Regions from separate parts of the Acidovorax sp. GW458-11-26-14-TSB4 genome, predicted to be linked through region 4. Evidence: predicted binding sites of a transcription regulator. Region 4 holds the regulator's gene; each other region holds the start of a gene.
What was found. Region 4 encodes LexA, which represses DNA repair genes until DNA is damaged. Its sites were predicted from a motif close to ACTGTATNNNNATACAGT; they were not measured.
Positions count from the first base shown of each region.

Region 1: a site for LexA is predicted at 1,139-1,156, ahead of recA (recombinase RecA). Genes of this name have one in related genera too.
Region 2: a site for LexA is predicted at 1,270-1,287, ahead of AC07X5_RS24870 (DNA topoisomerase IV subunit B). Genes of this name have one in related genera too.
Region 3: a site for LexA is predicted at 1,409-1,426, ahead of imuA (translesion DNA synthesis-associated protein ImuA). Genes of this name have one in related genera too.

Region 1 is NZ_JBWKYR010000001.1:179,288-181,486, reverse strand. It holds gene AC07X5_RS00890 (helix-turn-helix domain-containing protein) at 1-17, shown strand, start outside; gene AC07X5_RS00885 (Clp protease N-terminal domain-containing protein) at 34-540, shown strand; gene AC07X5_RS00880 (MarR family winged helix-turn-helix transcriptional regulator) at 566-1,075, opposite strand; gene recA (recombinase RecA) at 1,218-2,199, shown strand, end outside.
Region 2 is NZ_JBWKYR010000016.1:48,118-50,316, forward strand. It holds gene AC07X5_RS24865 (MFS transporter) at 1-1,199, opposite strand, end outside; gene AC07X5_RS24870 (DNA topoisomerase IV subunit B) at 1,320-2,199, shown strand, end outside.
Region 3 is NZ_JBWKYR010000012.1:146,445-148,643, reverse strand. It holds gene AC07X5_RS22455 (Y-family DNA polymerase) at 1-679, opposite strand, end outside; gene imuA (translesion DNA synthesis-associated protein ImuA) at 615-1,400, opposite strand; gene AC07X5_RS22445 (exodeoxyribonuclease VII large subunit) at 1,874-2,199, shown strand, end outside.
Region 4 is NZ_JBWKYR010000003.1:102,113-104,311, forward strand. It holds gene AC07X5_RS09070 (D-2-hydroxyacid dehydrogenase family protein) at 1-122, opposite strand, end outside; gene AC07X5_RS09075 (hypothetical protein) at 285-677, opposite strand; gene lexA (transcriptional repressor LexA) at 813-1,487, opposite strand; gene AC07X5_RS09085 (asparaginase) at 1,571-2,199, shown strand, end outside.

The DNA.
Region 1 (2,199 bases), on a different contig from region 4:
ATGTTCCCCGAACCTGAGACAAGGAGTTCCACCATGTTCCGCAAGCTGCAGCGCCGTTTCCAGAGCATGCGCACCTTGAGCCGGCTGTGCACGGACGCAGAGGCGCACGCCCGGTTGCGTGGCCAGGCGGCGCCGGGCGCGGAGCACTTTCTGCTCGCGGCCATCGACCTGCCCGAAGGCTCGGCGCGCCGGGCCTTCGAGAGTGTCGGTGCCGACCCGTCAGCCGTGGGGGAGGCCATCGAGCGGCAGTACCGTGAAGCCCTGCAAGCCGCGGGCGTGCAAGCCCCCTTGCCGCAGGCGGCCGCGCTGCAAGCGCCCGCGGCGGCGAGCCTCTACCGCGCCCGGCCCTCGGGCCAGGAACTGGTGCAGGCACTCGCCCGCTCAAGCAAGGAGCAGGAAGGCCCCTTGCTCGGCGCGCACGTGGTGGCCGCCGTCGCGGCCATGCCGCAGGGCGTGGCGGCGCGCACGCTGCGGGCCCTGGGGGTCGATGCCCCCCGCCTGGTGGCCGCCGCCCGGGCCCAGGTGCCATCGGCAGACTGACCAGGGCCCGCGGCGCCCGGTCTGCTCAGCCCGGCCCGCCGCCCGCATAGGCTTCGAGCCCGATGGCCACCACGGTGGCCACGTCCTTGCCCACTTCGCTGCGGAACTCGGCCTCGGCCTGGGCCACCGCGTCGCGGAAGGCTTGCAGCCAGGCCAGGCCCGTGGGGGTGAAACACACGCGCCGCGCCCGCGCATCGAGCGGGTCGGCCTCGCGTGTGACCAGGCCCCAGGCCTCGCACTGGTCGACCAGCGTGGCCATGGCCTGCTTGCTCATGCCGGCGCGCTGGGCCAGGTCGGTCAGGCGGTCGCCCTGCAGGGCCAGGTGGCGCGTGATGTGCACGTGGGCCGCGCTCACCTGGTCGCGCGCGGCCAGGTTGGACAGGGCCAGCGGCACTTCAACGTTCTGCGCCATGAGCTGCAGCACCCGGGCGTCGAAACGGCGCATGGCGTGGCCGAGCAGGCGCCCCAGGTGGGTCTGGCGCCAGCCATCCTCGGCGGGTGTGGGTGCTGGTGCGGTGGGCAGAAAATCGGGCATCCGATATTGTCAGGCAAACTGACTAAATAGTGGATTGCTGCCGCGCAATGGCTCGCATAAACTACTGTTCAAGCATCCAGCCTGTAGTTAATTGCAGACGAAGTGCAAACACCCAACCCGTTGTTTCTCAAGGAGTTTTCCCATGGACGTCGCAGTCAAAGGCACCAACCCCGCCCTTCCCGTCAACACCGAAAAGGCCAAGGCACTGGCGGCCGCGCTCGCCCAGATCGAGAAGCAGTTCGGCAAGGGCACCATCATGCGCCTGGGCGAAGGCGAAGTGATCGAAGACATCCAGGTCGTCTCCACCGGCTCGCTGGGCCTGGATATCGCCCTGGGCGTGGGCGGCCTGCCACGTGGCCGCGTGGTCGAGATCTACGGCCCGGAATCCTCGGGCAAGACCACGCTGACCCTGCAGGTGATTGCCGAGATGCAGAAGCTGGGCGGCACCTGCGCCTTCGTCGACGCCGAGCACGCGCTGGATGTGCAGTACGCCCAGAAGCTCGGTGTGCAGCTGTCCGACATGCTGATCAGCCAGCCCGACACGGGTGAGCAGGCGCTCGAAATCGTGGACAGCCTGGTGCGCTCGGGTGCCGTGGACCTGATCGTCATCGACTCGGTCGCTGCGCTCACGCCCAAGGCCGAAATCGAAGGCGAGATGGGCGACGCCCTGCCCGGCCTGCAGGCCCGCCTGATGAGCCAGGCGCTGCGCAAGCTCACGGCCACGATCAAGAAGACCAATTGCACGGTCATCTTCATCAACCAGATCCGCATGAAGATCGGCGTGATGTTCGGCAGCCCCGAAACCACTACCGGCGGCAATGCGCTCAAGTTCTACGCCTCGGTGCGCCTGGACATCCGCCGCACCGGCACCATCAAGAAGGGCGACGAAGCCATCGGCAACGAGACCAAGGTCAAGGTGGTCAAGAACAAGGTGAGCCCGCCCTTCAAGACGGCCGAGTTCGACATCCTGTTCGGCGAAGGCATCAGCCGCGAGGGCGAGATCATCGACATGGGCGTGACCGCCAAGATCGTCGAGAAGTCGGGCGCCTGGTATGCCTACAACGGCGAGAAGATCGGCCAGGGCCGCGACAACGCGCGCGAGTTCCTGCGCGAGAACCCCGACC
Region 2 (2,199 bases), on a different contig from region 4:
CTGCGCTGGATAGGGCTTTCCTTGACCGGCAGGTTCACCAGGGCCGCGAACACTCCAAGGGCGATGGAGATGTACCAGACGATGTCGTAGCTGCCCGTGGCGTCGTACAGGTAGCCGCCCAGCCACACGCCCAGGAAGCTGCCGATCTGGTGGCTGAAGAACACGAAGCCGCCGAGCATGGACAGGTGCTGCACGCCGAAGATCTGGGCAATGGTGGCATTGGTGGGCGGAATGGTGGACAGCCACAGCGTGCCCATGACGGCCGAGAAGATGTACACCGAGGCCGGCGACAGCGGTACCACCAGGAACACCGCAATGGCAATCGCCCGCGCAAAGTAGATGAAGGCCAGGATGTAGCGCTTTTGCAGGCGCTGGCCCAGGGTGCCCGCAATATAGGTGCCGAACACGTTGAACAGGCCGATCAGCGCCAGCGCGTAGCTGGCCACCTGGGGCGAGAGGCCGTGGTCCTTGAGGTAGCTGGGCATGTGCACGCCGATGAACACCACCTGGAATCCGCAGACGAAGTAGCCCGCCATGAGCAGCGTGAAGCTGGGATAGCGGAAGGCCTCCAGCAGCGCCTGGGCGATTGTCTGGTCGCGCTTGACCGGGGCCGTGCCCTTGAAGCCCGGCTCGCGCAGGCCGAAGGCCAGGGGCACGATGAGCAGCACTGCCAGCGACAGCGTCAAAAGCGCCTGCTGCCAGCCGAAGCTGGCGATCAGCCAGCCCTCCAGGGGTACCATGAGGAACTGGCCGAAGGAGCCGGCCGCTGCGGCCACCCCCATGGCCCAGGAGCGCTTCTCGGGCGCGATCTGGCGGCCCAGCACACCATAGATCACCGCATAGGTGGTGCCCGCCTGGGCAGCGCCGATCAACACGCCGGTAGTCAGCGCGAACAGCAGCGGCGTGGGTGACAAGGCCATGCCGGCCAGGCCTGCCGCATACAGGGCGGCGCCGGCCAGCAGCACGCGGAAGGCGCCGAATCGGTCGGCCGCCATGCCCGCGAAGATACCGATCAGGCCCCAGGAAAGGTTCTGGATGGCGATGGCCAGGGCGAATGTCTGGCGTGTCCAGCCCATTTCCTGGGTGATGGGCTGCAGCCACAGGCCGAAGCCGTGGCGGGTGCCCATGGACAGGGTGACGATGGCCGCGCCGCACGCGAGCACCTGGAACATGGACAGTTTCGGAGGATTCAAGGACATGCGCAGAATGTAGCCAGATTGGCCACAATCTGCCCGCACACTACCGAACAGTACAGTTGCCAGCAATGGACCTGTATTTTCATCCAGCTTTTGCTGCGCCGCCGCACTACAATCCGCCGCATGTCTGCCAAACCGTCTTCCGTTTCCGCCAGTGAATATTCCGAGGGCTCGATCCGTGTGCTCAAGGGCCTGGAGCCCGTCAAGCAGCGCCCGGGCATGTACACCCGCACCGACAACCCCCTGCACATCATCCAGGAGGTGCTGGACAACGCCGCCGACGAGGCGCTCGCCGGCCATGGCAAGAAGATCAAGGTCACGCTGCACGCCGACGGCTCGGTGAGCGTGGAGGACGACGGGCGCGGCATCCCCTTCGGCATGCACCCCGAGGAAAAGGCCCCGGTGATCGAGCTCGTCTACACCCGCCTGCATGCCGGCGGCAAGTTCGACAAGGGCTCGGGCGGCGCCTACAGCTTCTCGGGCGGCCTGCACGGCGTGGGCGTGAGCGTCACCAACGCCCTGTCCACCCGGCTGGAGGTGAGCAGCCACCGCGAGGGCAAGGTGGCGCGCCTGGCATTCTCGGCCGGCGACGTGGTCGAACCCCTGGTGACGCGGGCCCTGGAAGCCGGCGAGCGCAAGCAGGGCACGACCGTGCGCGCCTGGCCCGATGCCAAGTACTTCGAGTCGAGCGCGCTGCCCATGGGCGAGCTCACCCACCTCCTGCGCAGCAAGGCCGTGCTCATGCCCGGCGTCACCGTGACGCTCACCAACGAGAAGACGCGCGACACCCAGACCTGGCAGTACAAGGGCGGCCTGCGCGACTACCTGATGCAGACGCTCAGCGGCGACCCGGTGATCCCGCTCTTTGAGGGCGAGGGCTATGCCGACCGCAACAACGAGAGCTTTGCCGAGGGCGAGGGGGCATCGTGGTGCGTGGCTTTCACCGAAGACGGCCAGCCCATGCGCGAGAGCTACGTCAACCTGATCCCCACCAGCGCCGGCG
Region 3 (2,199 bases), on a different contig from region 4:
CGCGCATGGCATCGTGGGCCCACCTCAGGGTGAATGCCGTCACACCCATGTGCCGAGCGGCCAGCCAGCTCGACATTTGCATTAGCAGCCGGCGGGCACCGTACATCAACGCAGGCGCATGCTCCACCCGATACTGAAACTCCAGTCTGGCGCTGAAGGTCTCGGGCAACTGCACCCACTCGTACACCTCCGGCCGCAGCCCATAGGCCTGGTCCAGCCTCGCGAGCAGCTCCTTGTCGAAACGCCGGCTCAACCCGCCCCGCGGCAGCTTGCGCACATCGCCCAGGGTCCTGCAGCCCAGGCGTTGCAGCGTTCCCTGGTGGGAGGCCACCGCCGTGATGGTCTCCAGCGGCAGCTTGTCCAGCAGGGAGGGCAGGGGACCCGCAAAACCATCCGACAATCCCGCGCGCATCAGGGCCAGGGCAGCGGTGGCGGATGGCGCCCAGGCAACGGCCTCCACCCCCAGCGCCGTCCCTTCGGCCTCGATACGCAAACGAAGCTGAGCCAGGCCGCCAAACAGGCGCGCACTGGCCCCCACCTCGATCAAGACAGCCTCCTCCAGTACCGCCACACGCGGTGAGTACTGCAGCGCCCATATGGCCAGAGACTGCAGATCAATGGGGGTGCAGGATTCGCGGGTGGAGCGCTGAGGTCGCAGTGCGGCCCAGATCCCGAGCATCGGGGGCCTCCTCGCGAGAAAAAGAAAGAGACGAGCGCAGCAGCCGAGGCGGCAGCACCTTGCGCAACTGGGGAGGGATGGCCTCCAGCTCCATGGCATCCGTGCACGGTGTGCCGCGGCGCTTGAGGATCTCCACGCGGATGTTCCAGCCAGTGCCCAGCGATGCCAGCACACGCAGCGGCGCAGGCGAGGCCTCCCGCCGGGCCCCCGTGGGCCGAAACAGGAACACCGGGGACTGGCAGGACTGGGCGTGCACCTGCAGGCGCCGGATCTGGTCAGCGCGCGCCTGCGGCAGCCAAGCGAAGACGGCACCCCGAGGGTTGGACTTCACCAACTGCTCGGTGATCCACAGCCGGTCGGCCGGCGCCTTGGCGCGGATCCAGACCAAGCGGTCCGGGTGCACACCGCGTTGGGCCAGGCCGCCGGCATGGGGCTGCAGGGGAGGGGACACCAGCAGGATCTGGCCATCTCCCTGCATCAGGGACGGAATGCACTCGCCCACCAGCGCCCATTCGCATAGCGGGGCCTGGGGGGACAGCACCTCGGTCAGCGATCGTGTGGGCCAGCCACCTCCAGGCAGAGAGGCATCCAGCAGCTCGAACCCCGTGGGTACCGTGGGATGGTTCTGCTGCGCCAGGTCATCGCCCATCCACAGCGACTCCCGGACGGCCGTGGGCAGATCCTGGGTGTCGAGGGGGCGAAAGGCGGGGGCGGCAGGCATGGCAAAATACTGTAATTAAATCCAGTATATGGACAAGCCTACTGACAGAAAAGAGGGTTCCGATGGCAGTTGAAGGCCATTGCCAGCCGCCCGCATCCAATTCGATAGCGGGTGAATCATGACCGGCGCGGGAGGATCAAGGGAACGAGCGCGCTGGAAAAATATTTGCGATGCCCGGCCGCCGCGTGCGATTGAAACCCTGCAGCAAGGTCAGGGTGCTCCACTGTCCCAAGTGCCGGTAGAGGCGGATTTCTGTATAAGTGTCCAACGATGGAAACTGAACGAATTGCACCTGTGAACCGCTGTGGCTACTGTGGATCGACCAACTACCGCAGGGTGGTGGAGCGCGATGGCCAGGGGGTGATGCGCTATGGCGAAAGGCTGGTCTGTTCCGGCTGCACCAGGGAGTTCGCTGACATGGGGGCCTGGCGCCAAGGCCAAGCCGACGCGCCGCCAGCTTTGCCGACGGCGGCATGAGCGACACCTATCTCGTCTCCTCCTTCGGGGACAAGGACCGCGTGAAGGCGCTCGGCGCCCGATGGGATCCGAGCCGCCGGCAGTGGTACGTGCCTGAGGGGCGCGATCTGGCACCTTTCGCGCAGTGGGTGCCGGATGGCGGTGCTGCTGCCCCCAGCACATCCACGGATCTGCTCGCGCCAGCTGCTGCCGAGTCCCATGATCTGGCCGTGCCCAGCAAAAAGGGTGTGCCACTTTCTCAACTGCTGCAGGGCGTCTCCGCAGCGGTTTCCCAGGCCTTCAAGGCCGGGGTTTGGACCTTGGTAGAGGTGGTGGACACCCG
Region 4 (2,199 bases):
GACAGCTGGCCCAGGCCCTTGACGGTGTTGGTATAGACCTTGGCGGTGTAGGCGTCGAGCCGGCTGGCGCAATGGAGCTTGCGCACTGCGTCCTGGTAGTCGTCGAGAATCACGATGTTCATCCCGACATTGTGCCTTGGCGCGCCGCCGTCTTTGCGCCCCAAGCCCCGTCTGGCACACAGCATTTGCAACGCTGCGTGAACGCCCTCGCGCTCCGCCGGCCCCGTGCAGCCAATGGCCGGGGCCTGTTGCCCTGGTGGGGCAGGGCGGGTCTGGCCGCCCGGTCAGTGCTGCAGCAGCAGTGCTTCGCGTGCGGCCATGCGGTCGAGCTCTGCGCACACATCGGCCATGCGGCCCGAGATCACGAGGCGGCCGGCATCGCTGCCTGGGTTGGCCGTGCGCAGCACCCGCACCACGCGGCGTGCCTGGGTGTGGCTGCACAGGGGGTCTGCGGCCAGGGGAGGGTTTGGCAAGCGGTTGCCCGTTGCCGCCAGCGCGGCCTCGTCGCGCGGAATGCGGGCTGCTGCCGGGGCAGCGGGCAGCGGGGCCTTGCAGGTGCGTGGCCGTGCCGCAGCCGCCATGTCGTGCCCGCCATGCATGGCGACGGGCTGCAGCCAGCGTGTCAGCGCATGCAGCGGGTGGGAGAAGGCCGAAAGGGTCAAAGAAGCAATTCCCATGTGAAGACTCCGAAGGTCGGTGGTGAACACAGGCAGGATTGCAAGGAAATACGCGGCCCAGGGCTGGCCAGCGGCGGTATGGAACACCCACACCCCGCCCGCCAAACGCCCGCCACCTGGGCAGCGCGGCGGCGACTACATGAGCATGGTGTTGCGGATCAGGCCGACGGCCAGGCCTTCGATCTCGAAGGCCTCGCCGGGCTGCACGGTGATCACCGGGTAGTCGGGGTTCTCGGGCAGCAGCTCGATGCCGGTGGCCGTGCGGCGCAGGCGCTTGACGGTGACGTCGTCGCCCAGGCGGGCCACGATGATCTGGCCGTTGCGCGCTTCGCGCGTGGACTGCACGGCCAGCAGGTCGCCGTCCATGATGCCGGCGTCGCGCATGGACATGCCGCGCACCTTGAGCAGGTAGTCGGGCTTGTGCTGGAACAGGCTGTTTTCCACGCTGTAGGTCTGATCGACATGCTCCTGCGCGAGAATGGGCGAGCCCGCCGCGACCCGGCCGATCAGGGGCAGCACCAGCTGCGACAGGCCGGGAATGGGCAGGCTGAACTGGGTACCGCGCGCTGCATTGATGGAGCGCACCGTGTCGCCGCGCAGGCGGATGCCGCGCGAGGTGCCGCTGACCAGCTCGATCACGCCCTTGCGGGCCAGGGCCTGCAGATGCTCCTCGGCCGCGTTGGCGGACTTGAAGCCCAGTTCAGTGGCGATCTCGGCACGGGTGGGCGGGGCGCCGGTGCGTGCAATGGCGGTCTGGATCAGGTCCAGAATCTGTTGCTGGCGGGCCGTGAGCTTGGGGTTGTCGAGCATGGTGGTTTCCAGTGTGTGCCGGTACAGTGGCAAATAACTGTTTTTTAATCCAGTAGCTGTATTTTTCACCAGTTTTTCGGAGTATGCAAGTGAGTGCGCAAAAAATTGTGGTTCTGGGTACGGGCGGCACCATTGCCGGCACCGCTGCGCAGGCGGGGGACAACATCGGCTACACGGCCGCACAGGTAGGGGTGGGCGAACTGCTGGCGGCCGTGCCGGGGCTTCAAGCGCTGGCTGGCGGCCCGCTCGTGGTCGAGCAGGTGGCCCAGGTCGACAGCAAGGACATGGAGTTCGGCATCTGGCACGCATTGGCGCAGCGCTGCGCGGCCTGCCTGGACGACCCCGCTGTCGGCGGCATCGTCATCACCCACGGTACCGACACCATCGAAGAGACGGCCTGGTTCCTGCACTCCGTGCTGGCGGCCGACAAGCCCGTGGTGCTGACCTGCGCCATGCGCCCTGCCACTGCACTCGTGCCCGACGGCCCGCAGAACCTGATGGATGCCGTGGCCGTGGCCGCCACCGAGGGCGCGCGCGGCGTGCTCGTGGTTGCCGCGGGCACCATCCATGGTGCGCAGCGCGTGCAGAAGGTGCACCCCTACCGGGTGGATCCGTTCAACTCCGCAGATGCCGGCCCCTTGGGCTGGGTGGAGGAGGGGGTGGTGCGCCTGGCGCATGCCTGGCCGCAGCCGGCCCGGCAGGTGCACCTGGC